3 regions of the Streptomyces sp. NPDC056480 genome follow, and region 2 is predicted to be linked to each of the others. Evidence: riboswitches for the same ligand, from Rfam matches in the RefSeq annotation. Region 2 holds a riboswitch; each other region holds the start of a gene.
The links. A riboswitch is a leader RNA that binds a small molecule or an ion and turns the genes downstream of it on or off. The one in region 2 is predicted to bind cobalamin.
Positions count from the first base shown of each region.

Region 1: it holds a riboswitch for cobalamin, as region 2 does, so the genes downstream of both, ACFQ79_RS08855 (ABC transporter substrate-binding protein) here and ACFQ79_RS20310 (energy-coupling factor ABC transporter permease) in region 2, are expected to answer to the same signal.
Region 3: it holds a riboswitch for cobalamin, as region 2 does, so the genes downstream of both, cobN (cobaltochelatase subunit CobN) here and ACFQ79_RS20310 (energy-coupling factor ABC transporter permease) in region 2, are expected to answer to the same signal.

Region 1 is NZ_JBHTSA010000012.1:106,920-113,954, reverse strand. It holds gene ACFQ79_RS08860 (FecCD family ABC transporter permease) at 1-479, opposite strand, end outside; gene ACFQ79_RS08855 (ABC transporter substrate-binding protein) at 476-1,465, opposite strand; cobalamin riboswitch at 1,507-1,640, opposite strand; gene ACFQ79_RS08850 (Mov34/MPN/PAD-1 family protein) at 1,634-2,062, opposite strand; gene ACFQ79_RS08845 (amino acid permease) at 2,186-3,613, opposite strand; gene ACFQ79_RS08840 (DUF2017 domain-containing protein) at 3,949-4,530, opposite strand; gene clpS (ATP-dependent Clp protease adapter ClpS) at 4,530-4,835, opposite strand; gene ACFQ79_RS08830 (nicotinate phosphoribosyltransferase) at 4,947-6,275, shown strand; gene ACFQ79_RS08825 (nicotinamidase) at 6,382-6,981, shown strand.
Region 2 is NZ_JBHTSA010000043.1:39,821-46,855, forward strand. It holds gene dhaK (dihydroxyacetone kinase subunit DhaK) at 1-368, shown strand, start outside; gene dhaL (dihydroxyacetone kinase subunit DhaL) at 395-1,030, shown strand; gene ACFQ79_RS20305 (PTS-dependent dihydroxyacetone kinase phosphotransferase subunit DhaM) at 1,060-1,506, shown strand; cobalamin riboswitch at 1,607-1,814, shown strand; gene ACFQ79_RS20310 (energy-coupling factor ABC transporter permease) at 1,843-2,541, shown strand; gene ACFQ79_RS20315 (energy-coupling factor ABC transporter substrate-binding protein) at 2,538-2,954, shown strand; gene cbiQ (cobalt ECF transporter T component CbiQ) at 2,961-3,710, shown strand; gene ACFQ79_RS20325 (energy-coupling factor ABC transporter ATP-binding protein) at 3,707-4,567, shown strand; gene ACFQ79_RS20330 (FAD-dependent oxidoreductase) at 4,857-6,872, shown strand; gene ACFQ79_RS20335 (PadR family transcriptional regulator) at 6,905-7,035, shown strand, end outside.
Region 3 is NZ_JBHTSA010000034.1:38,870-45,904, reverse strand. It holds gene cobN (cobaltochelatase subunit CobN) at 1-1,628, opposite strand, end outside; cobalamin riboswitch at 1,707-1,855, opposite strand; gene ACFQ79_RS17475 (cobalamin biosynthesis protein CobG) at 2,138-3,424, shown strand; gene ACFQ79_RS17470 (precorrin-8X methylmutase) at 3,439-4,074, shown strand; gene ACFQ79_RS17465 (precorrin-2 C(20)-methyltransferase) at 4,071-5,555, shown strand; gene ACFQ79_RS17460 (serine hydrolase) at 5,583-7,035, opposite strand, start outside.

The DNA.
Region 1 (7,035 bases), on a different contig from region 2:
GCGAGCCGGTTGCGGACGAGGGCCTGGAGGACGGCGCCGACGACGGCGAGCCCGGCGCCGACGACCGCGCCGAGCAGGACCCGGGGCAGCCGTACGTCGAGGACGATCGTGCGGAACGGGGAGGGGTCGGCGGCGCGTCCGGTGAGGGCGTCGAGGACCTGACCGGGCGGGATGCGGACGGAGCCGAGGGCGAGCGAGGCGAGGGCCGCGGCGGCGAGGGCGAGGACCAGTCCGGCGACGACGACCGCGTACCGCAGACTCCCACCACCGGCCCGCCCGGCCGGACCGGAGCGAGAGTCACGGGCCCGCCCGGGCCACTCGGGCCCGACGGACCGCGCGGGTCCGGTGGGCGACTCGGGCCCGACGGACCGCGCGGGGTCGGTGGTGGGGGTGTCCGGGGGTTCGGGGGTCGGTGGGATGCGTGGCGGGGCGGGCGGCTCTCCCGGGGATGCGCCCGTGGTGCGGGCCTCCGCGTTCATCGGGCCGGGTGGAGCTGGGCCGCCAGCTTGTCGACGGCCGCGGGGACGCGGACGCCGAGGACGGTGTCGGAGAGCGGCATCACGGCGAACCGGCGGTTCTTGATCGCGGGGACGTCCTTGAGGGCCGGGTCGTCGATGAGCCGCTTCTTCTTCTGTTCGACGGTGGTGGAGCCGTAGTCGTAGATGACGACGACCTCGGGCCTGCGGGCGACGACCTGCTCCCAGGTGGCGTCGCCGAAGGCCTTGTCGAGGTCGGAGAAGACGTTCCGGCCTCCGGCGCGGGTGATGAGTTCGTTGCCGATGCCCTTGCCGCCCGCGGTGAAGGCGGTCTTGTCGCCGCTGTCGTAGACGAAGACGGAGACGGGCGCGGTGCCCTTGAGGCGCTTCTCGGTGGCGGCGACGGTGGTCCGCGCCTCGCCGACCCACTTCTCGGCCCGGTCGGGGACGCCGAACGTCCGTCCGATCTCGCCGACTTCGCGGTAGAGGTCGTCGACGGAGGGCGAACCGGACGGGCAGTACTCGGTGTTGAGCCGGGTGTCGATGCCCGCGCGCTTCAGGTCGTCGCGGCTGCGGCCGTCCTTGCCCGAGAAGGCGGAGGAGTAACCGCCGTAGACGAAGTCGGGGTTCGCGGCGAGCAGGGCCTCCTTGGAGGGGTACTCCTTCGCGAGGACGGGGACGGAGTCGTACGCCTTCTTGTAGGCGGGGAGGATCGCGTCGTCGAGGTAGGCGGTGCCGACGAGGGACTTCTCCAGGCCGAGGGCGAGCATGACCTCGGTGACGTGCTGGTTCATGGTGACCGCGCGCTGCGGCGGGGCCTTGAAGGTCGTCTTCACACCGCAGTTGGAGACGGTGTACGGGAATCCCGGGGCGGCCTCGGCCGCGGGGGTCTCCTTCGCGGGGGCCGAGCAGGCGGCGAGCAGCGGGAGCAGGGCGGCGGCGGACAGCAGGGGCGCCAGGGGCAGCCGGGTGCGGCGGGGCCGGGACATGACGGAACGTGCCTCCTCCGGGGATTTCCACGTCCCCGATCGGTGGTGAGAAGGCGGCAGGTCAGTTCCTGGCTTCCGTCTCCCGGAGGAGGCGGTCACAGTGGCGGGACCGTGCCGGATTCGCACCGGCTTCCTGGGTCCTGCCGCCCGTAGGTCCCGGTCAGTGTCTCAGGCGTCGTACTCCTCGACGACCTTGACCTCTTCCTCGGTCACGACGCCCTCGACGATGGCGAAGGAGCGGAACTGGAAGGGGCCGGCGCCGTCGCTGTCCGCGGTGGAGACGAGGACGTAGTGGGCCTGGGGCTCGTTGGCGTACGAGATGTCCGTGCGGGACGGGTAGGCCTCGGTCGCGGTGTGCGAGTGGTAGACGATGACGGGCTCCTCGTCCCGGTCGTCCATCTCGCGGTAGAGCTTGAGCAGGTCCGCGGAGTCGAACTCGTAGAAGGTGGGCGAGCGGGCGGCGTTGAGCATGGGGATGAACCGCTCGGGGCGGCCGGTGCCGACCGGGCCCGCGACCACGCCGCAGGCCTCGTCGGGGTGGTCCGCGCGCGAGTGTTTCACGATCTGGTCGTACAGGGCCCGGGTGATGGTCAGCATGCCGACAGGATAAGCCGACGGGCCGTTCCGTACCGGGGAGTGGTACGGAACGGCCCGTATGCCGAGACGATCGAGGTCAGGGCCGTTTGGGGACGGCCCGGGGCGATCGCCCGTGGGGTCCGGTCAGGACCGCTTGACGAAGGCGGCGCCCTCGGGGTTGCGGGACTTCAGGACCAGGTAGGAGACGCCGAGGATGAGACCCCAGACCGGGGCGGCGTACAGCGAGACCCGGGCGCCCTCGTCGATGCCCATCATCACGATGACCATGCCGATGAAGAGCAGCGCGAACCAGCTGGTGTACGGGGCTCCCGGGGCCTTGAAGGTGGACTCGGGGAGCTCGCCGCGGTTGGCCTTGGCCCGGTAGCGGATCTGGCAGACCAGGATCATGATCCAGGCCCACATGCCGGAGATGGTGGCGAAGGAGACGACGTACTCGAAGGCCTTGCCGGGGGCGACGTAGTTGATCCAGACGCCGACCAGCATCAGCGAGGCGGAGAAGGTCAGGCCGAGCAGCGGGGTGCCGCTCTTGGTGAGCTTGGTGAAGACCTTCGGGCCCTGGCCGTTGAGCGCGAGGTCGCGCAGCATGCGGCCGGTGGAGTACATGCCCGAGTTGCAGGAGGAGAGGGCGGCGGTCAGCACCACGAAGTTGACGATGGCGGCGCCGACGCCGAGGCCCATCTTCTCGAAGGCGGCGACGAACGGGGAGACACCCGGCTGGAACTCGGTCCACGGGACGACCGACAGGATCATGATCAGCGCGCCGACGTAGAAGACGGCGATGCGCCACGGCACGGTGTTGATGGCCTTGGGCAGGACGGTCTTCGGGTCCTTGGACTCGCCGGCGGTGACGCCGACCAGCTCGACCGCGAGGAACGCGAACATGACGATCTGCAGGGTCATCAGCGTGTTGCCGATGCCGGTGGGGAAGAAGCCGCCCTGGTCCCACAGGTGGGTCACGGAGGCGGTGTCCCCGGCGTCGGAGAAGCCGATGGTGAGGATGCCGGCGCAGATCAGGATCATGCCGATGATGGCGGTGACCTTGACCATGGAGAACCAGAACTCCAGCTCACCGAAGAGCTTCACGGAGATCAGGTTGGCGCCGTAGAGGATCACGGTGAAGACCAGTGCGGAGATCCACTGCGGGATGTCCCACCAGTACGTCATGTAGGTGGCCGCGGCGGTGACTTCGGTGATGCCGGTGACGACCCAGAAGAGCCAGTACGTCCAGCCGGTCACGAAGCCCCAGAACGGGCCGACGAACTCCCGTGCGTACTCCGCGAAGGAGCCCGACACGGGGCGGTACATGAGGAGCTCGCCGAGGGCGCGCATGATGAAGAAGATGACCAGGCCCGCGATGGCGTACGCGAGGATCAGGCTGGGCCCCGCCTTGGCGATGGCCTTGCCGGCGCCGAGGAAGAGGCCGGTGCCGATGGCGCCGCCGATCGCGATCATCTGGATCTGCCGGGCGCCGAGGCCACGCTGGTAGCCCTCGCCGCCGTCCACGGCCCCGTCGGTGCCGTCGTGCTGCTTGTCGACCTGCACAGAGGTCATGGTGGTGCGCCTTTCTCCATGCTGATCCGCGCGACTGCGAGTGCGTCTGCCGCGGATCAGATCCTGATCCCCCCGGATGTGGATGGAGTGCCACCGGCGGTCAGCCGGTCCAAGCGCCCTCGGGAACAGGGGTGGCGTCCCCGAGCGGTCGTGAAGATTTATCACGGGCTGACGCGTGATCGAGGGAGTTGAGTGTGGCGCACGCCACAGAATTCGACGGTCGAAAGGGACTCAAGAGACCAAAGCGGACGCTCTGATAACGCATTCGTTATCCGGATTTGAGCGTCCGCTGAGCGAACACCCCGTCACGGAGGGGTGTCCGAAGGGGGTCGGCGTCAGGACATCAGGGTCTCGACGAGGGACTCCTGGAGCGCCCCCAGCCAGAGGTACGCCATCACCATCGGCTTGCGGGGGTCGGAGTCCGGCAGCCGGTACAGCTGCTCGCCCTCCTCGTCGGTGACCTCCAGGCGGGTGCCGATGGTCAGCCGGAGGTCGTTGAGCGCGCCGAGCCAGGCCCGGGACTCGTCCGGGGTCAGCTTCAGGACGGCGCCGCCCTCGCCCGCCGCGTCGGCGGAGAGCGCGTCGAGGGCGCGGACGACGACGAGGGCGTCCTCGCGCTTGCGGGCCCGCAGGTCGTTCTCGGTGAAGCGGCGGAAGTCGGAGGCGGCGGCCCGCAGCTCCTCGCTGTCGTCCCCGTACGCGTCGGGGAAGAGGCGCTTGAGGGCGGGGTCGGACGGCGGCTTGCTGGGGCCCTCGGCGAAGAGCGCGGCCAGCGGGTCGGCGTCCTTGGCGGGCTCGTCGCCCGGCCCGATCAGCTCCATGAGCTGGACGGCGAGGGAGCGGAGGATGGAGATCTCGACGTCGTCGAGGGCGACGGCCGCGCCGCCGCCGGGCAGGGTCTCGAAGTGCCCGGCCATCAGAAGCGGTCCTGGGAGAGGGTCGCCCAGAGGCCGTAGCCGTGCATCGCCTGCACGTCGCGCTCCATCTCCTCACGGGTGCCGCTGGAGACCACCGCGCGGCCCTTGTTGTGCACGTCGAGCATCAGCTTGTGCGCCTTGTCCTTGGAGTATCCGAAGTACGACTGGAAGACGTACGTCACGTAGCTCATCAGGTTGACCGGATCGTTGTGCACGAGGGTCACCCAGGGCACGTCGGGTTCGACGACCGCGGAGACCTCCTCGGCCGATTCCGTACGTTCGATCTCAATAGGCGCGACGCTCACTCACCCCATGCTGCCACCCCGGAGGGCCCGTCGCACAAACGGGTCACCCGCCCGTCACCCGCTCGCCCCACTATTCGTCACTCTGACGATTTCTGCGCTAGCATCGCTGACATGAACGCTGCGGACCTTGGGCTGCCGGTGGACGTGCCGTCGACCGCGCTCTTCACCGATCAGTACGAGCTGACCATGCTCCAGGCGGCCCTGCGGGGCGGCACCGCCGACCGGCGCTCGGTCTTCGAGGTCTTCACCCGACGACTGCCCGAGGGCCGGCGCTACGGCGTCCTCGCGGGCGTCGGCCGGGTCCTCGACGCCGTCGAGAACTTCCGGTTCGACCCCGCCGTCCTGGGCTTCCTCCGCGAGCGCGGCATCGTCGACGAGCCGACCCTGGAATGGCTCGCCCGCTACCGCTTCACCGGCGACATCTGGGGCTACCCCGAGGGCGAGGTGTACTTCCCCGGCTCGCCCGTCCTGCGCGTCGAGGGCTCCTTCGCCGAGTGCGTGCTCCTGGAGACGGTGATCCTCTCCATCCTCAACCACGACTCCGCCATCGCCGCCGCCGCCTCGCGCATGTCGGCCGCGGCCGGCGGGCGCCGCCTCATCGAGATGGGCGCCCGGCGCACCCACGAGCTCGCGGCCGTCGCCGCCTCCCGCGCCGCCTACGTCGGCGGCTTCGACTCCACCTCGGACCTCGCGGCCGGCTTCCGCTACGGCATCCCGACCGTCGGCACCTCCGCCCACGCCTTCACGCTCCTCCACGACAGCGAGCGGGACGCCTTCCGCGCCCAGGTCGAGAGCCTCGGCCGCGGCACGACCCTGCTCGTCGACACCTACGACGTGGCCGAGGCCGTGCGTACCGCCGTCGAGGTGGCGGGGCCCGAGCTCGGCGCCGTCCGGATCGACTCCGGCGACCTGCTGCTCGTCGCCCACCGGGTCCGGCAGCAGCTCGACGAGCTGGGTGCGCGGGACACGAAGATCGTCGTCACCTCGGACCTCGACGAGTACGCCATCGCCTCCCTCGCGGCGGCCCCGGTCGACGCGTACGGGGTGGGCACCCAGCTGGTCACCGGCAGCGGCCACCCGACCTGCTCCATGGTGTACAAGCTGGTCGCCCGCGCCTCCTCGGCCGACCTCAAGGCGCCCCTCACCCCGGTCGCCAAGAAGTCCGTCGGCGGCAAGGCCTCGGTCGGCGGGCGCAAGTGGGCGGCGCGCCGGCCCGACGCGTACGGCGTGGCCGAGGCGGAGGTCGTGGGCATCGGCCCGGTGCCGCCGGAGCTCGCCGACCACCAGCTCCTGGTCGAGCTGGTCAAGGGCGGCGACGTGGTGGCCCGGGAGCCCCTGGAGGCCGCGCGGTCCCGGCACATCGCGGCCCGCACCGGACTGCCGATGTCGGCGATCCAGCTCTCCCGGGGCGAGCCGGTGCTCCCGACGGAGTACCTCTAGGGGTGCTCCCGGAGCTCCACGGAGACCGGACCCGCCCCCTCCCGGTGGGCGGGCCGATTCTCTAGGCTCGGTCCCACCCCTCCCCGACGCGCTAAGGACACCCGCCATGCACCGCGCATTGATCGTTGTGGACGTTCAGAACGACTTCTGCGAGGGCGGCAGCCTCGCGGTGAGCGGCGGCGCGGACGTCGCCGCCGCCATCACCGACCTGGTCGGCCAGACGGCGGGCAGCGCCTACCGGCATGTGGTCGCGACCCGCGACCACCACGTCGACCCGGGCGCGCACTTCGCGCCGGCCGGCGAGGAGCCGGACTACGTCACCTCCTGGCCGGTGCACTGCGTGGCCGGCACGGAGGGGGTCGGCTTCCACCCGAACTTCGCGCCGGCCGTGGCCAGCGGGGCGATCGACGCCGTCTTCGACAAGGGCGCGTACGACGCGGCGTACAGCGGCTTCGAGGGGCACGACGAGAACGGGCGGACGCTCGCGGAGTGGCTCCGCGAGCGGGATGTCACCGAGGTCGACGTGGTGGGCATCGCCACCGACCACTGCGTGCGGGCGACGGCCCTGGACGCGGCCCGCGAGGGCTTCCGCACCCATGTGCTGCTCGAGCTGACGGCCGGTGTCGCGAAGGAGACGACGGTCCGGGCCCTGGAGGAGCTGCGCACGGCCGGCGTGGAGCTGACCGGCAAGCCCGTGGTGGCCTGACGGTCGCGCGAAGCCCGGACGGCTGTCGCGCGGCGGCCACCAGGGCGTCTCCCG
Region 2 (7,035 bases):
GCGAGCTGGAGTTGGGCATCGGCATCCACGGCGAACCGGGTCGCGAGCGGCGCCCGATGATGACCTCCCGCGAGATCGCGGACTTCGCCGTCGACGCCGTCGTCGAGGACCTCCGCCCGTCCGGGCCCGTCATCGCCCTGGTGAACGGGATGGGCGCCACCCCGCTCCTCGAGCTGTACGGGTTCAACGCCGAGGTGCAACGCGTCCTGGGCGAGCGGCGTGTGCCGGTGGCCCGGACCCTCGTCGGGAACTATGTGACCTCGCTCGACATGGCCGGCTGCTCCGTGACCCTGTGCGAGGTGGACGAGGAGCTCCTGCGCCTCTGGGACGCGCCCGTGGAGACGCCCGCGCTGCGCTGGGGCCGGTGAGCAGAGCGAGAGAAGAGGGGACCGACATGACGCAGACCTTCGACGCCGACTTCCTCGTCCGCTGGCTGGCCGCTGTGGCCGAGGCCGTCGACCGCGAGGCGGACCGGCTCACCGAACTCGACTCGGCGATCGGCGACGCCGACCACGGCGCCAATCTCAAGCGTGGCTTCGCCGCCGTGACCGAGACCCTGGCCAAGGACCCGCCCGCGACGCCGGGCGCCGTGCTCGCCACCGCCGGGCGGCAGCTGATCTCCACCGTGGGCGGCGCTTCGGGACCGCTGTACGGCACGCTGCTCCGCCGTACCGGCAAGACGCTCGGCGACGACGAGCGCGTCACCCGCGAGCAGCTGGCGGAGGCGCTCGGCTCCGGCGTGGCCGCGGTGTCCCAGCTGGGCGGCGCGCAGGTGGGCGACAAGACGATGCTCGACGCGCTCGTGCCGGCCGTCGAGGCGCTGCGGGACTCGTTCGGCGCGGCCCGAACGGCGGCCGAGGAGGGCGCCCTCGCGACCGTACCCCTGCGGGCACGCAAGGGCAGGGCCAGCTATCTGGGCGAGCGGTCGGTGGGACACCAGGATCCCGGGGCCACGTCCTCGGCGCTGCTGTTCGCCGCGCTCGACGAGATCGCACGTACGGGGACCCCGGGCACGAAGGCAGCCTCGTGAGCACCGCGAGCGGGACGGGATCGGGTGGGATCGCCCCCGGGTCGACCGGTTTCGGGGCCGGGGCCGGGGCCGGGGCCAAGTCCGTCGGCATCGTGCTCGTCTCGCACAGCGCCGCCGTCGCGACCGCCGTGGCCGAGCTGGCACGGGGGCTCGCCGGTGGCGGGGGCCTCGCCCCGATCCTCCCGGCCGGCGGGACCCCGGATGGCGGTCTCGGGACGAGTTCCGAGCTGATCGCCGAGGCGGCGAAGGCCGTCGACCGGGGCGCCGGTGTGGCGATCCTCGTCGATCTGGGGAGCGCGGTACTCACCGTGAAGGCCCTCCTCGCCGAGGGCGACGAACTTCCCGAGGGTTCCCGGCTCGTGGACGCGCCGTTCGTCGAGGGCGCGGTCGCCGCCCTGGTCACGGCGAGCGCGGGCGGGGACCTCGACGCCGTGGCGGCCGCGGCGTCGGAGGCGTACGCCTACCGCAAGGCGTGACCGCAGGAGTGACCGCAGGAGTGACCGCGGGGTGACTTCGGGGAGTGAGCGTGGGGCCGCACCCGGTGGCGACCGTGTTGTGATCCAGCAGGTCAACGCACTAATGTCGCAGGGCCTTGGTGTACGGGAAACCGGTGCAGTACCGGTGCGGCCCTCGCCACTGTGATCGGGAGGTCCGGCTCCACCCCCGCGGGGAACACCCTCGGGGAAGCCACTGGACCACGTCGGGAGACCGTCGTGGTGTGGGAAGGCGGAGTCGGGCGGAATGACCGTCAGCCAGGAGACCGGCCAGGGTGCGTTGTCCATCCACGAGGTGCTGGAGAGGGTCTCCCAACCATGCATATAGCCGAGGGGTATCTGCCCCCTGTGCACGCGGCCGCCTGGGGCGTCGCGTCCGCGCCGTTCGTCGTCCACGGGGTCCGCGCGCTGACCCGCGAGGTGCGGTCGAATCCTGAGTCCACCCTGTTGCTCGGCGCCGCCGGCGCCTTCACGTTCGTCCTGTCGGCACTCAAGTTGCCCTCGGTCACCGGCAGTTGCTCCCATCCAACCGGTACGGGCCTGGGTGCCATCCTGTTCCGGCCGCCGATCATGGCGGTCCTGGGGACGATCACCCTGCTCTTCCAGGCCCTGCTGCTCGCCCACGGCGGGCTGACCACGCTCGGCGCGAACGTCTTCTCCATGGCGATCGTGGGGCCCTGGGCGGGATACGGGGCCTTCGTCCTGTTGCGCCGGTTCGGTGCCCCGCTGATGGTCGCCGTCTTCTTCGGCGCGTTCGTCGCCGACCTGTCCACGTACTGCGTGACCAGCGTCCAGCTGGCGCTCGCCTTCCCCGACCCGGGCAGCGGCATCCCCGGCGCGCTCGCCAAGTTCGGCGGGATCTTCGCCGTCACGCAGATTCCGCTCGCGGTCAGCGAGGGCCTGCTCACCGTGCTCGTGATGCGGCTGCTCACCCAGTCCAGCAAGGGCGACCTGATCCGGCTCGGCGTCCTCACCGGACGCACGTCGGAGCGACGCGAGGAGGCGGCCGCGCGATGAACCGGAACACGAAGATCAACGCCCTGCTGCTGCTCGTCGTCGCCGCGCTCGCGGTCCTGCCGCTCGCGCTGGGGCTCGGGGACCACAAGGAGGAGCCCTTCGCCGGGGCCGACGCGGAGGCCGAGACCGCGATCACGGAACTCCAGCCGGACTACGAGCCGTGGTTCAGCCCGCTCTACGAGCCGCCGTCCGGGGAGATCGAGTCGGCGCTGTTCGCCCTGCAGGCCGCCCTCGGCGCCGGTGTCCTGGCGTACTACTTCGGTCTGCGGCGCGGCCGGCGGCAGGGGGCGGCGCGGGCCGGGGCGGCCGGGCCGGCCGATGCCGATGCCTCGGCCGCGATCCCGACCGCGACCGTGACCGCGGACCACGAGGGCGGCCCGGGTGGCGGGTCCGCCGGCGGGCCGGGCGCGTAGTCGCCGATGCTGCCGATAGACGCGGCGGCGCACAGCAGTCGCTGGCGCCGCCGCCATCCCGCCGAGAAGGCACTCCTCGGCTTCGGTCTCACCCTGTGCGCGGTCGGTCTGCCGCCGTGGCCGGGCGCGGTCCTCGTCGCGGCGGCCACGCTCACGGTGCTGCTCGGTCCGGCCGGTGTGCCGGGCCGGGCCCTGTGGCGGGCGTTCCGCATCCCGCTCGGCTTCTGTGTCACGGGCGCGATTCCGCTGCTCTTCGAGGTGGGCGGCTCCCGGGGGCTGGTGGCGCTCGCGCCCGACGGCCCGACGCACGCGGGCGAGTTGCTGCTGCGGACCGCTTCGGCGTCGCTCGGAGTGCTGCTCTTCGCGTTCACGACGCCGGTGTCCGACGTCCTGCCCCGGCTGGTACGGGCGGGGGTGCCGGCGCCGGTGGTGGACGTGGCGCTGGTGATGTACCGGATGATCTTCCTGCTCCTCGACGCGATGTCCAAGATCCGGCAGGCGCAGGCGTCCCGGCTCGGGCACACCACGCGTGCCGCGACCTGGCGTTCCCTCGCCGGCCTCGGTGCGACCACGTTCGTCCGGGCCTTCGACCGGGCGCAGCGCCTCCAGTCGGGGCTCGCCGGGCGCGGGTACGACGGGACATTGCGGGTCCTGGTGCCCGCGTGCGCGCTCTCCCGCCCGTTCCTCGCCGCGACGGGCGTGCTGCTCGCCGGACTCGTCGCCCTCACCCTCGTACTGGAAAGGCTCCTTCCGTGACGTCTCCGACCCCTGTCGTGGAACTGGTGCACGCCGGCTTCGCCTACGAGGACGGGCCCCCGGTCCTGTCCGGCGTGGACTTCGCCGTCGCGGAGGGGCGGGCGGTCGCGCTGCTCGGGCGCAACGGCAGCGGCAAGACGACGCTGCTGCGCCTGCTCAGCGGCGGGCTGCGGTGCGTGAGCGGGTCGCTGCGTCTGGACGGTACGGAGGTGGCGCACGACCGGAAGGGGCTGACCCGGCTCCGGACGACCGTGCAGCTGGTGGTGCAGGATCCCGACGACCAGCTGTTCGCCGCGTCGGTGGAGCAGGACGTGTCGTTCGGGCCGATGAACCTGGGGCTGCCGGAGGACGAGGTGCGACGGCGGGTCCACGAGGCCCTGGAGGCGCTGGACATCACGGCGCTCGCCGACCGGCCGACGCATCTGCTGTCGTACGGGCAGCGCAAGCGGGCGGCGATCGCCGGCGCGGTGGCGATGCGGCCCCGGGTCCTGATCATGGACGAGCCGACGGCCGGTCTCGATCCGCACGGGCAGGAGCGGCTGCTCGACGCGCTCCAGCGGCTGCGGGAGGCGGGTACGACCGTGCTGATGGCCACGCACGACGTGGATCTGGCGTTGCGCTGGGCGGACGAGGCGGCGGTGCTCGCCCCGTCGGGACTGCGGACCGGCCCGGTCGCGGAGCTCCTCGCGGACGACGCGCTGCTCGACGAGGCACGGCTGCGCCGCCCCTGGGGTACGGCGGTGGCCCGGCTGCTCCGCACCCACGGCCTGCTGGCGGCGGGGGCGGCCGAGCCACGGACGCCGGAGGAGCTGGACGCGTGGCTCGGGGCGGCGGCGACCCCGCTGCGTACCGAGTAGCTCGGAGCGACGGCGACGGCGACGGCGACGGCGACGGCGAGCAACTGCGACGACCGACCGCGACGAGCGACGGCGACCGCCCTGCCTCCCGAGTGGCTCGGGACGGCGACCCCTTCTCCGCAGGGGCCGCAGGAACCGTGGAAGCCGCCGGCTCCGCGCACGCGCCGAGCGGGCGGCCGGAAGCTACCGAGTAGTAGACATCACGTCCCGATTCTTCTGCAACTAGTTGCACAAAGGGAGGGGGTCCCCTAGAACTGAAGGCGACGATCCTGCGCGAGGAGGCGCCCGCATGACCCCGTACCCGCACCTGCTGAGCCCGCTCGACCTCGGGTTCACCACCCTGCCCAACCGGGTGATCATGGGGTCGATGCACGTCGGCCTCGAGGAGACCGAGCACGGCTTCGAGCGGATGGCCGCCTTCTACGCCGAGCGGGCCCGCGGTGGCGTGGGCCTCATCGTCACCGGCGGCATCGCACCCAACGACGCGGGCCGTCCCTGGGACGGCGGCGCCAAGCTCACCACCGCCGACGAGGTCGCCGAGCACCGGCTGATCACCGACGCCGTGCACGCCGAGGGCGGCCGGATCGCGATGCAGATCCTGCACTTCGGCCGGTACGCGTACCACCCCGCCCTCGTCGCGCCCAGCGCCCTCAAGGCCCCCATCAGCCCCTTCGTACCGAACGAGCTGACGGACGCCGAGGTCGAGCAGACCGTCGAGGACTACGCCCGCTGCGCCGAGCTCGCCAAGGAGGCCGGGTACGACGGCGTCGAGGTGATGGGCTCCGAGGGCTACCTCATCAACGAGTTCATCGCCGCCGCCACCAACCAGCGCACCGACCGCTGGGGCGGCTCCTACGAGAACCGCGTCCGCTTCCCGCTGGAGATCGTCCGCCGGATCCGCGAGCGCGTCGGCACGGACTTCATCCTCGTCTACCGCCTCTCCATGCTGGACCTCGTGCCCGGCGGCTCCACCCTGGAGGAGGTCGTCCGGCTCGCCAAGGAGATCGAGGCCGCCGGCGCCACCATCATCAACACCGGCATCGGCTGGCACGAGGCGCGCATCCCGACCATCGCCACCTCCGTGCCGCGCGGCGCCTACACCTGGGTGACGAAGAAGCTGATGGGCGCGGTCTCCGTGCCGCTCGTGACCAGCAACCGCATCAACACCCCCGAGGTCGCCGAGGAGATCCTCGCCGACGGCCGCGCCGACCTCGTCTCGCTGGCCCGCCCCTTCCTCGCCGACCCGGAGTTCGTCGCCAAGGCCACGGCCGACCGCGCCGACACGATCAACACCTGCATCGGCTGCAACCAGGCCTGCCTGGACCACACCTTCAATCTGAAGATCACGTCCTGCCTGGTCAACCCGCGCGCGTGCCACGAGACGGAGCTCGTCCTCTCCCCCACCCGCCGCGCCAAGCGGATCGCGGTCGTCGGCGCGGGCCCGGCCGGCCTCTCCTGCGCGGTGTCGGCGGCCGAGCGCGGCCACTCCGTGACCCTGTTCGACGCGGCCGCCGAGATCGGCGGCCAGCTGAACATCGCCAAGAAGGTCCCGGGCAAGGAGGAGTTCGACGAGACGCTGCGCTACTTCCGCGTCCAGCTCGCCGAGCGCGGGGTCGACGTACGCCTCGACACGCCGGTCTCGGCCGGTGACCTCGACGGGTTCGACGAGGTCGTCGTCGCCACCGGCGTCGCCCCCCGCACCCCCGGCATCGCCGGCGTGGACCACCCGAGCGTCCTCAGCTACCTGGACGTGCTGCGGGACGGCGCGCCGGTCGGCGAGCGGGTCGCGATCATCGGCGCGGGCGGCATCGGCTTCGACGTCGCGGAGTTCCTGACGGACGGCGGGGAGAGCGCGAGCCAGGACCCCGAGACGTACTTCCGCCAGTGGGGCGTCGACACCTCGTACGAGAACCGGGGCGGACTGCGCGCCCCCGAGCGCGCCGCACCGCCGCGCCAGGTGCACCTGCTCCAGCGCAAGGAGACCAAGGTCGGTGCCGGCCTCGGCAAGACCACGGGGTGGATCCACCGCACCGAGCTCAAGCACCGCGGTGTCGCGATGGTCGCGGGCGTCTCGTACGACCGGATCGACGACGAGGGCCTGCACGTCACGATCGGCGGCGAGCGGCAGCTCCTGCCCGTCGACACCGTCGTGCTCTGCGCGGGCCAGGAGCCGCGCCGGGACCTGTACGAGGAGCTGGTCGCGGCGGGCCGCGTGGCGCACCTGATCGGCGGCGCCGACGTGGCCGCCGAGCTGGACGCCAAGCGCGCCATCGACCAGGGCACCCGCCTCGCGGCCACCCTGTGATCACCGTGGCCGGCCACTCCTAGGATGCGTTCATGTCCCTCCCGCACGCGATCCTCACCGCGCTGCTCGAGAAGCCGTCCTCCGGCCTCGAACTGACGCGCCGCTTCGACAGGTCGATCGGCTACTTCTGGTCGGCCACGCACCAGCAGATCTACCGCGAGCT
Region 3 (7,035 bases), on a different contig from region 2:
GGGCCGCAGGCGGCGGACAGGCCGGCGTTCTTGCCGGGCAGCCACTCCAGGTTGCCGTGCTTGCCCAGGTGCACCATGGCGTCGGCGCCGAAGCCGCCGTCCTCGGCGCGGGCGGCGATCCAGCGGTAGGCGGCCAGGTAGTGGTGGGACGGCGGGAGATCGGGGTCGTGGTAGATCGCGATCGGGTTCTCGCCGAAGCCGCGCGGCGGCTGGATGAGGACCAGCAGGTTCCCGCGGCGGAGGGCCGCGAGGACGATGTCCCCCTCGGGGTTGCGCGAGCGGTCGAGGAACATCTCGCCAGGCGCCGGACCCCAGTGCTCCTCGACATGGGTCCGCAGCTCCTCGGGGAGCGTCGCGTACCAGCGCTTGTAGTCGGCGGCCGGGATGCGGACCGGGTTCTTGGCGAGCTGCTCCTCCGTCAGCCAGTCCTGGTCGTGGCCGCCGGCCTCGATGAGGGCGTAGATCAGCTCGTCTCCGTCGCCGGAGACCAGGCCGGGCAGGTCCTCGACCGGCCCGAAGTCGTACCCCTCCTCGCGCAGGCGGCGCAGCAGCGAGACGGCGGAGGCGGGGGTGTCGAGGCCGACGGCGTTGCCGATGCGGGAGTGCTTCGTCGGGTACGCGGAGAGGACGAGCGCCAGCCTCTTCTCGGCGTTCGGGATGTGCCGGAGCCGGGCGTGCCGTACGGCGATCCCGGCGACGCGGGCGGCGCGCTCGGCGTCGGCGACGTACGCGGGCAGCCCGTCCTCGTCGATCTCCTTGAAGGAGAACGGCACGGTGATCAGCCGGCCGTCGAACTCGGGGACGGCGACCTGGCTCGCGGCGTCCAGCGGGGAGAGGCCCTCGTCGTTCTCCTCCCAGGCGGCGCGCGAACCGGTCAGGCAGAGCGCCTGGAGGATCGGCACGTCGAGGGCGGCGAGCGCGCCCGCGTCCCAGGCCTCCTCGTCGCCGCCGGCCTGCGCCTCGGCGGGCTTGGTACCGCCCGCCGCGAGGACGGTGGTGACGATCGCGTCGGCGGTGCGGAGCCGGTCGAGCAGCTCCGGCTCGGGGGCGCGCAGCGAGGCCACGTACAGCGGGAGGGCCTGGGCGCCGGCGTCCTCGATCGCCGCGCAGAGCGCGTCGACGAAGGCGGTGTTCCCGCTCATGTGGTGGGCGCGGTAGTAGAGCACGGCGATGGTCGGGCCGGCCGTCGTGCGGGCGGTGCGCTCCAGGGGGCCCCAGGTGGGGGCGGCCGCCGGGGACTCGAAGCCGTGCCCGGTGAGCAGGACCGTGTCGGAGAGGAAGCGGGCCAGCTGCTCCAGGTTGGCGGGACCGCCGTGCGCCAGGTAGGCGTGCGCCTCGGTGGCGACGCCGACGGGGACGGTGGACGCCTCCATCAGCTGGGCGTCGGGGGCCTGTTCACCGCTGAGGACGACCACCGGCTTCCCGGCGGCGCGCACCGCGTCGAGGCCCTCCTCCCAGGAGCGGAGGCCGCCGAGGAGCCGTACGACGACGAGCTCGGCCTCGGCGAGGAGGCCGGTCAGCTCGGCCAGGGGGAGACGGGAGGGGTTGGCGAAGCGGTACTCCACCGGGCCGCCGGCCGCGCGGGCGCTGAGCAGGTCGGTGTCGGAGTGCGACAGCAGCAGAAGCATGGCGAGCGCAGGCCTTCCTCGGGGTTGTCCGCGCCCCGGGTGGTCGTGTGGGTTGGGGCCTCCCCTTGCTCGAGCGAAGCCGAGAGCTTGGGGAAGGGAGTTCCTGACTCACCCGTTCCGGTTCGTGCCGAGGCACGTCCGATACGGGCTCACAGTGGCGGGACCGCGCCGGATTCTCACCGGGCTTCCTCCCCGGGGTCCTGGGACCCCATGCCGTCTGCATAGTAGATCGTGCGGTCGACGGGCCGGGCCGGGTGGCGGAGTCTGCCGGATCACACTGCGGATCACCTGCGGATCACCTGCGGGCGGGATCGTGCACCGGGCCCGCTTCCGGCCCCGGGCCAACCGGCCTCCGCTCCCGAACCCGACCGGCCTCCGCCGCCGGACCGACCGGCCACCGCCCCCGAACCCGACCGGCCTCCGCCCCCGCGGTCGGCGGGCCCACGGCCGATGGGCGGGCCGCTCCGGCGGCCGGATCGTGCCCGGTGGCCGCCCGGCGACCCGTCGGTATGCTCGCCGCCATGCCGCCCACCCCGCCCCCGACGCCCGACCCGGGCGAAGCTCGCATACGGGACCGTGGCGACGCGTGCCCCGGGGCGCTGCGCCTGCACTCCGCCGACGACGGCCGCCTCGCCCGACTCCGCCTGCCAGGCGGCCGTTTGACGTCTCGTCAGGTCGAGACCCTGGCGGACGCGGCGGAGACGCTGGGTGACGGACGGCTCAGCATCACCTCGCGCGGCAACGCAGAGCTGCGCGGCCTCGCCGACGACTGCGGGGCCGAGCTGGCGGCGCTCCTCGACGCGGCGGGACTGCTGCCCTCCCCCACCCACGAACGCGTCCGCAACATCGTCGCCTCCCCCGCCTCGGGCCTCGACGGACTCGGCGCCGCCGACGTGCAGTTGTGGGCCCGCGAGCTGGACAGCCACCTGCGCTCCGCGCCCTGGGCGGCGGCGCTTTCCGGCCGGTTCCTCTTCGTCCTCGACGACGGGCGCGGTGACGTCGCCGGGCTCGGCGGGGATGTGACCTTGGTCGCAGTGGGCGGCGGAGAGGCCGAGCTGCACGTCGGCGGACGGGCCGTCCGCCTCGCGAACTCCGACGCGCCCGGCGCCGCCCTGGCGGTGGCGGGCGGGTTCCTGGCCGCGGCGCGGAAGGCCGGCACCGGGGCCTGGCGGGTCCGGGAGCTCCCGGAGGGGTACGCGGTGGACGTGGCGGAGTCCGGGGTGACGGCGGAGCCCGTACCCGCGCCGGAACTCCCCCAGGGCCCTCCCCTCTCTCCCGGCGTCCTCGGACCCGCCGCCCTCTCCGTACTCGCCCCGCTCGGCCGGCTCACCGCCGCCCAGCTCCGGGCGCTGCTCCCCGCCGACGAGGTCCGGCTCACGCCCTGGCGCGGGGTCGTCGTGGCCGGGGCCGGCGCCGACCGGCTGCCCGCCCTCGACGCGGCCGGGCTGATCACCCGCCCCGACTCCCCCTGGGCCGGTGTCACCGCCTGCACCGGGCGGCCCGGCTGCGCGAAGTCCCTCGCCGACGTCCGCGCCGACGCCGCCCGCGGACTCCCGGAACGCCCCGGGCACCCCGGGCACCCCGGACCCGTCGAGCACGCCGCCGCCCCCGTCCTCCCCGCACCCGCACCCGTCCTCCCCGTGCACTTCTCCGGGTGCGAGCGCCGCTGCGGACACCCGCACGGCGCCTGGACCGACGTCCTCGCCACCGCCGGCGGCGACTACCTGGTGGACGGCGTCCCCACCCCCCGTACCGCCCTGCCCGAAGCCGTGACCGCGGCCCGCACGACGAGATGAGCGAGAGCAACAGGATGTTCGACTACGAGAAGGACGGGGCGGAGATCTACCGCCAGTCCTTTGCCACGATCCGCGCCGAGGCGGATCTGGCGGGCCTGCCCGCCGACGTCGCCCAGGTGGCGGTCCGGATGATCCACGCCTGCGGCATGACCGACCTCGTACGCGACATCGCCTGGTCGCCGCAGGTCGTCACGAACGCCCGCGCCGCCCTCCGGGCCGGAGCGCCGATCCTCTGTGACGCGCAGATGGTCGCGAGCGGTGTCACCCGGCGCCGGCTGCCCGCCGACAACGAGGTGATCTGCACCCTCTCGGACCCGTCCGTGCCGGCCCTCGCCGCCGACCTCGGCACCACCCGCTCCGCCGCCGCCCTCGAACTGTGGCGGGACCGCCTCGAAGGCTCCGTCGTCGCCATCGGCAACGCGCCGACCGCCCTCTTCCACCTCCTGCAGATGGTCGCGGAAGGGGCCGGAAGGCCCGCCGCCGTCCTCGGCATACCGGTCGGCTTCATCGGCGCCGCCGAGTCCAAGGACGCCCTGGCCGCGCAGGACCTGGGCCTCGACTACCTCGTCGTACGGGGCCGGCGCGGCGGCAGCGCCATGACGGCCGCCGCGATCAACGCGATCGCCCACGAAGCGGAGATTCAGAAGTGACCGGCAAGCTGTACGGCGTGGGGCTCGGCCCCGGCGACCCGAACCTGATGACCGTGGCCGCCGTGAAGGCCATCGCCGCCGCCGACGTGATCGCGTACCACTCGGCCCGCCACGGCCGGTCCATCGCGCGCTCGATCGCCGCCGAGCACCTCCGCGAGGACCACATCGAGGAGCGGCTGATGTATCCGCTCACGGTGGAGACCACGGACCACCCGGGCGGCTACCGGGGCGCCCTGAACGACTTCTACGAGGAGGCCGCGGCCCGCCTCGCCGCGCACCTCGACGCCGGGCGCACCGTCGCCGTCCTCGCCGAGGGCGACCCGCTGTTCTACGGCTCGTACCAGCACATGCACAAGCGGCTCGCGGACCGCTACGACACGACCGTCATCCCCGGTGTGACCTCGGTGTCCGCCGCCGCCGCCCGGCTCGGCGAGCCGCTGTGCGAGGCGGAGGAGGTCCTCACGATCATCCCCGGCACCCTGCCGGAGGACGAGCTGACGGCCCGTCTCGCGGGCACCGACTCGGCGGTCGTGATGAAGCTCGGCCGCACCTTCCCCACCGTGAAGCGGGCCCTGGAGCGGGCCGGCCGGCTCGACGACGCCCGGTACGTGGAGCGGGCGTTCATGGCCGGCGAGCGGACCGGCGACCTCGCGGACGTCGACCCCGGGTCGGTCCCCTACTTCTCCGTCGCCGTGCTGCCCTCCCGTATCGACCGCGAACCCGCCGTACGCGAGCGGGGCGAGGTCGTCGTCGTCGGCACCGGCCCGGCCGGCGCGCCCTGGCTCACCCCCGAGTCGCGCGGCGCCCTCGTCAACGCCGACGTCCTCGTCGGCTACACCACCTACCTGGACCGGGTGCCGGTGCTGCGCCCCGGGCAGATCCGGCACGGCTCGGACAACAAGGTGGAGTCCGAGCGCGCCGAGTTCGCGCTCGACCTGGCCCGCCGCGGCCACCGGGTCGCGGTCGTCTCCGGCGGCGACCCGGGCGTCTTCGCGATGGCCACGGCCGTCCTGGAGGTCGCCTGCGAGCCGGAGTACGCGGACGTCCCCGTACGGGTCCTCCCGGGGGTGACCGCGGCCAACGCGGCCGCCGCCGCCGCGGGCGCCCCGCTCGGCCACGACTACGCGACGATCTCGCTCTCCGACCGGCTCAAGCCCTGGGACGTCATCGAGGCGCGGCTGCGCGCCGCGGCCGCCGCCGATCTGGTGCTCGCGCTCTACAACCCGGGGTCGAAGTCCCGTACGCACCAGGTGGCCGCCGCCCGCGAACTCCTGCTCGGACTCCGCTCCCCCGAGACCCCGGTGGTCGTCGCCCGTGACGTCGGCGGCCCCGAGCAGTCGGTCCGGGTGGTGACCCTGAAGACCCTGGAGCCCTCCGAGGTCGACATGCGCACCCTGCTCCTCGTCGGCTCCTCGCAGACGCGGGCGGTCGAGCGGGCCGACGGCCGGACGATCACGTGGACGCCGCGCCGCTACGGGTGACGGCCCCGGCCATCGGCGGAGGTCCGGTCAGTCGCGCGTGAAGGTGCCGAGACCCGTCTCGTCCAGGTACTCGACGCGGACGGTCTTGCCGTCCGGGGAGAACGTGACGCCGGTGAGGCCGACGGCGTTCTCCCCGCGCGTCGGGAAGCTGAACGTGTCGCCGGTGTAGTGCGTGAGCCGGTACGACTGGGGCTCCGGCCCCAGTCGCAGGACCAGACCGCCGTTCTCCTCGGCCACCGTCAGACGTCCGTAGTAGTCGCTGCTGTACGTGCCGGTGTAGGCGCTGTCGGCCTTCGCGGGCGTCGCGTCGGCCGGCGGCTTCGCGAAGTCCGTGTCCGAGCGGCCGGCCTCCGCCTCCTGCTCGTACAGCGCGTTGACGAGCGGCAGCCAGTCCCGGCTCGGCTTCCCTTCCTGCGCGGTGTCGAAGAAGTCGAGGGCGACGGCGTCGGCGACGCCGACCGGCGCGCCGTTGGTGAGGACGACGATGCCGAGCTGCTCGCCCGGCAGCATCGTGACGTTGGTGTGCGCGCCGAGCGCGAACGCGCCGGTGTGGGAGAGGCGGAGCCTGCCCTCGTCGTCGTACGACACGTTCCAGCCGAGGCCGTAGAAACCGGTCCTCGCGGCGGGTGCGTGCGCCGGGTTGGCGACGGACTCGGGGTGGTGGGTGAGGTCCAGGGCGTCCTCGGCGACGATCCGCTTCCCGTCGAGCGAGCCGTTGGCGAGCTGGAGCCGCAGCCAGATCGCCATGTCACGGGCCGAGGAGCTGACGCCGCCGGCGGGGGACTGGGCGTCCGGGTCCCGGACGAACTGCGCCTTCCAGGTCCCGTCGGCCTGCTTGACGTGGCCGTGGGCGCGGTCGGGGTTCGAGACGAAGTCCTGGAAGCTGGAGCTGGTGTCGTTCATTCCGGCGGGCTTGTAGAGGGTGTCCTCGGCGAGCTTCGCCCAGGTCACGCCCTTCTCCGCCGCGACGGCCTCGGCGGCCGCCGTCAGACCGAAGTTGGTGTACGCGTAACTGGCGCGGAACGGCGCGAGGGGCTCGTACCGCAGGTGGGACAGGATGTACTCCTGGTCGTATCCGAGGTCCTCGAGCAGGTCGCCCGCGTGGTCGGGGAGGCCGCTGCGGTGCGAGAACAGGTCGGCGACGGTCACGTGGTCGGTCACCCACGGGTCCTTCAGCCGGAACTCGGGGAGTTCGGGGTTGACCGGCTTCTGCCAGCCCTCCACGCCGACCGCTCCGGAGACGACGGTGGAGGCGATCGGCTTCGACACGGAGGCCAGCTGGAAGACGGTGTCGGCGTCGACCCTGCCCTCCTTGCCGACCTCGCGCACGCCGTACCCCTTGATGTGGACGACCTCGCCCTTGTGGACGACGGCGACGGAGACCCCGGGCACCCCGGTCTTCCTCATCAACTCCGCGACGCTCGGGTCGACCCGGGCGACGGCCCGGTCCACGTCCGCCCGGTCGAGCAGGGGCGGCGGC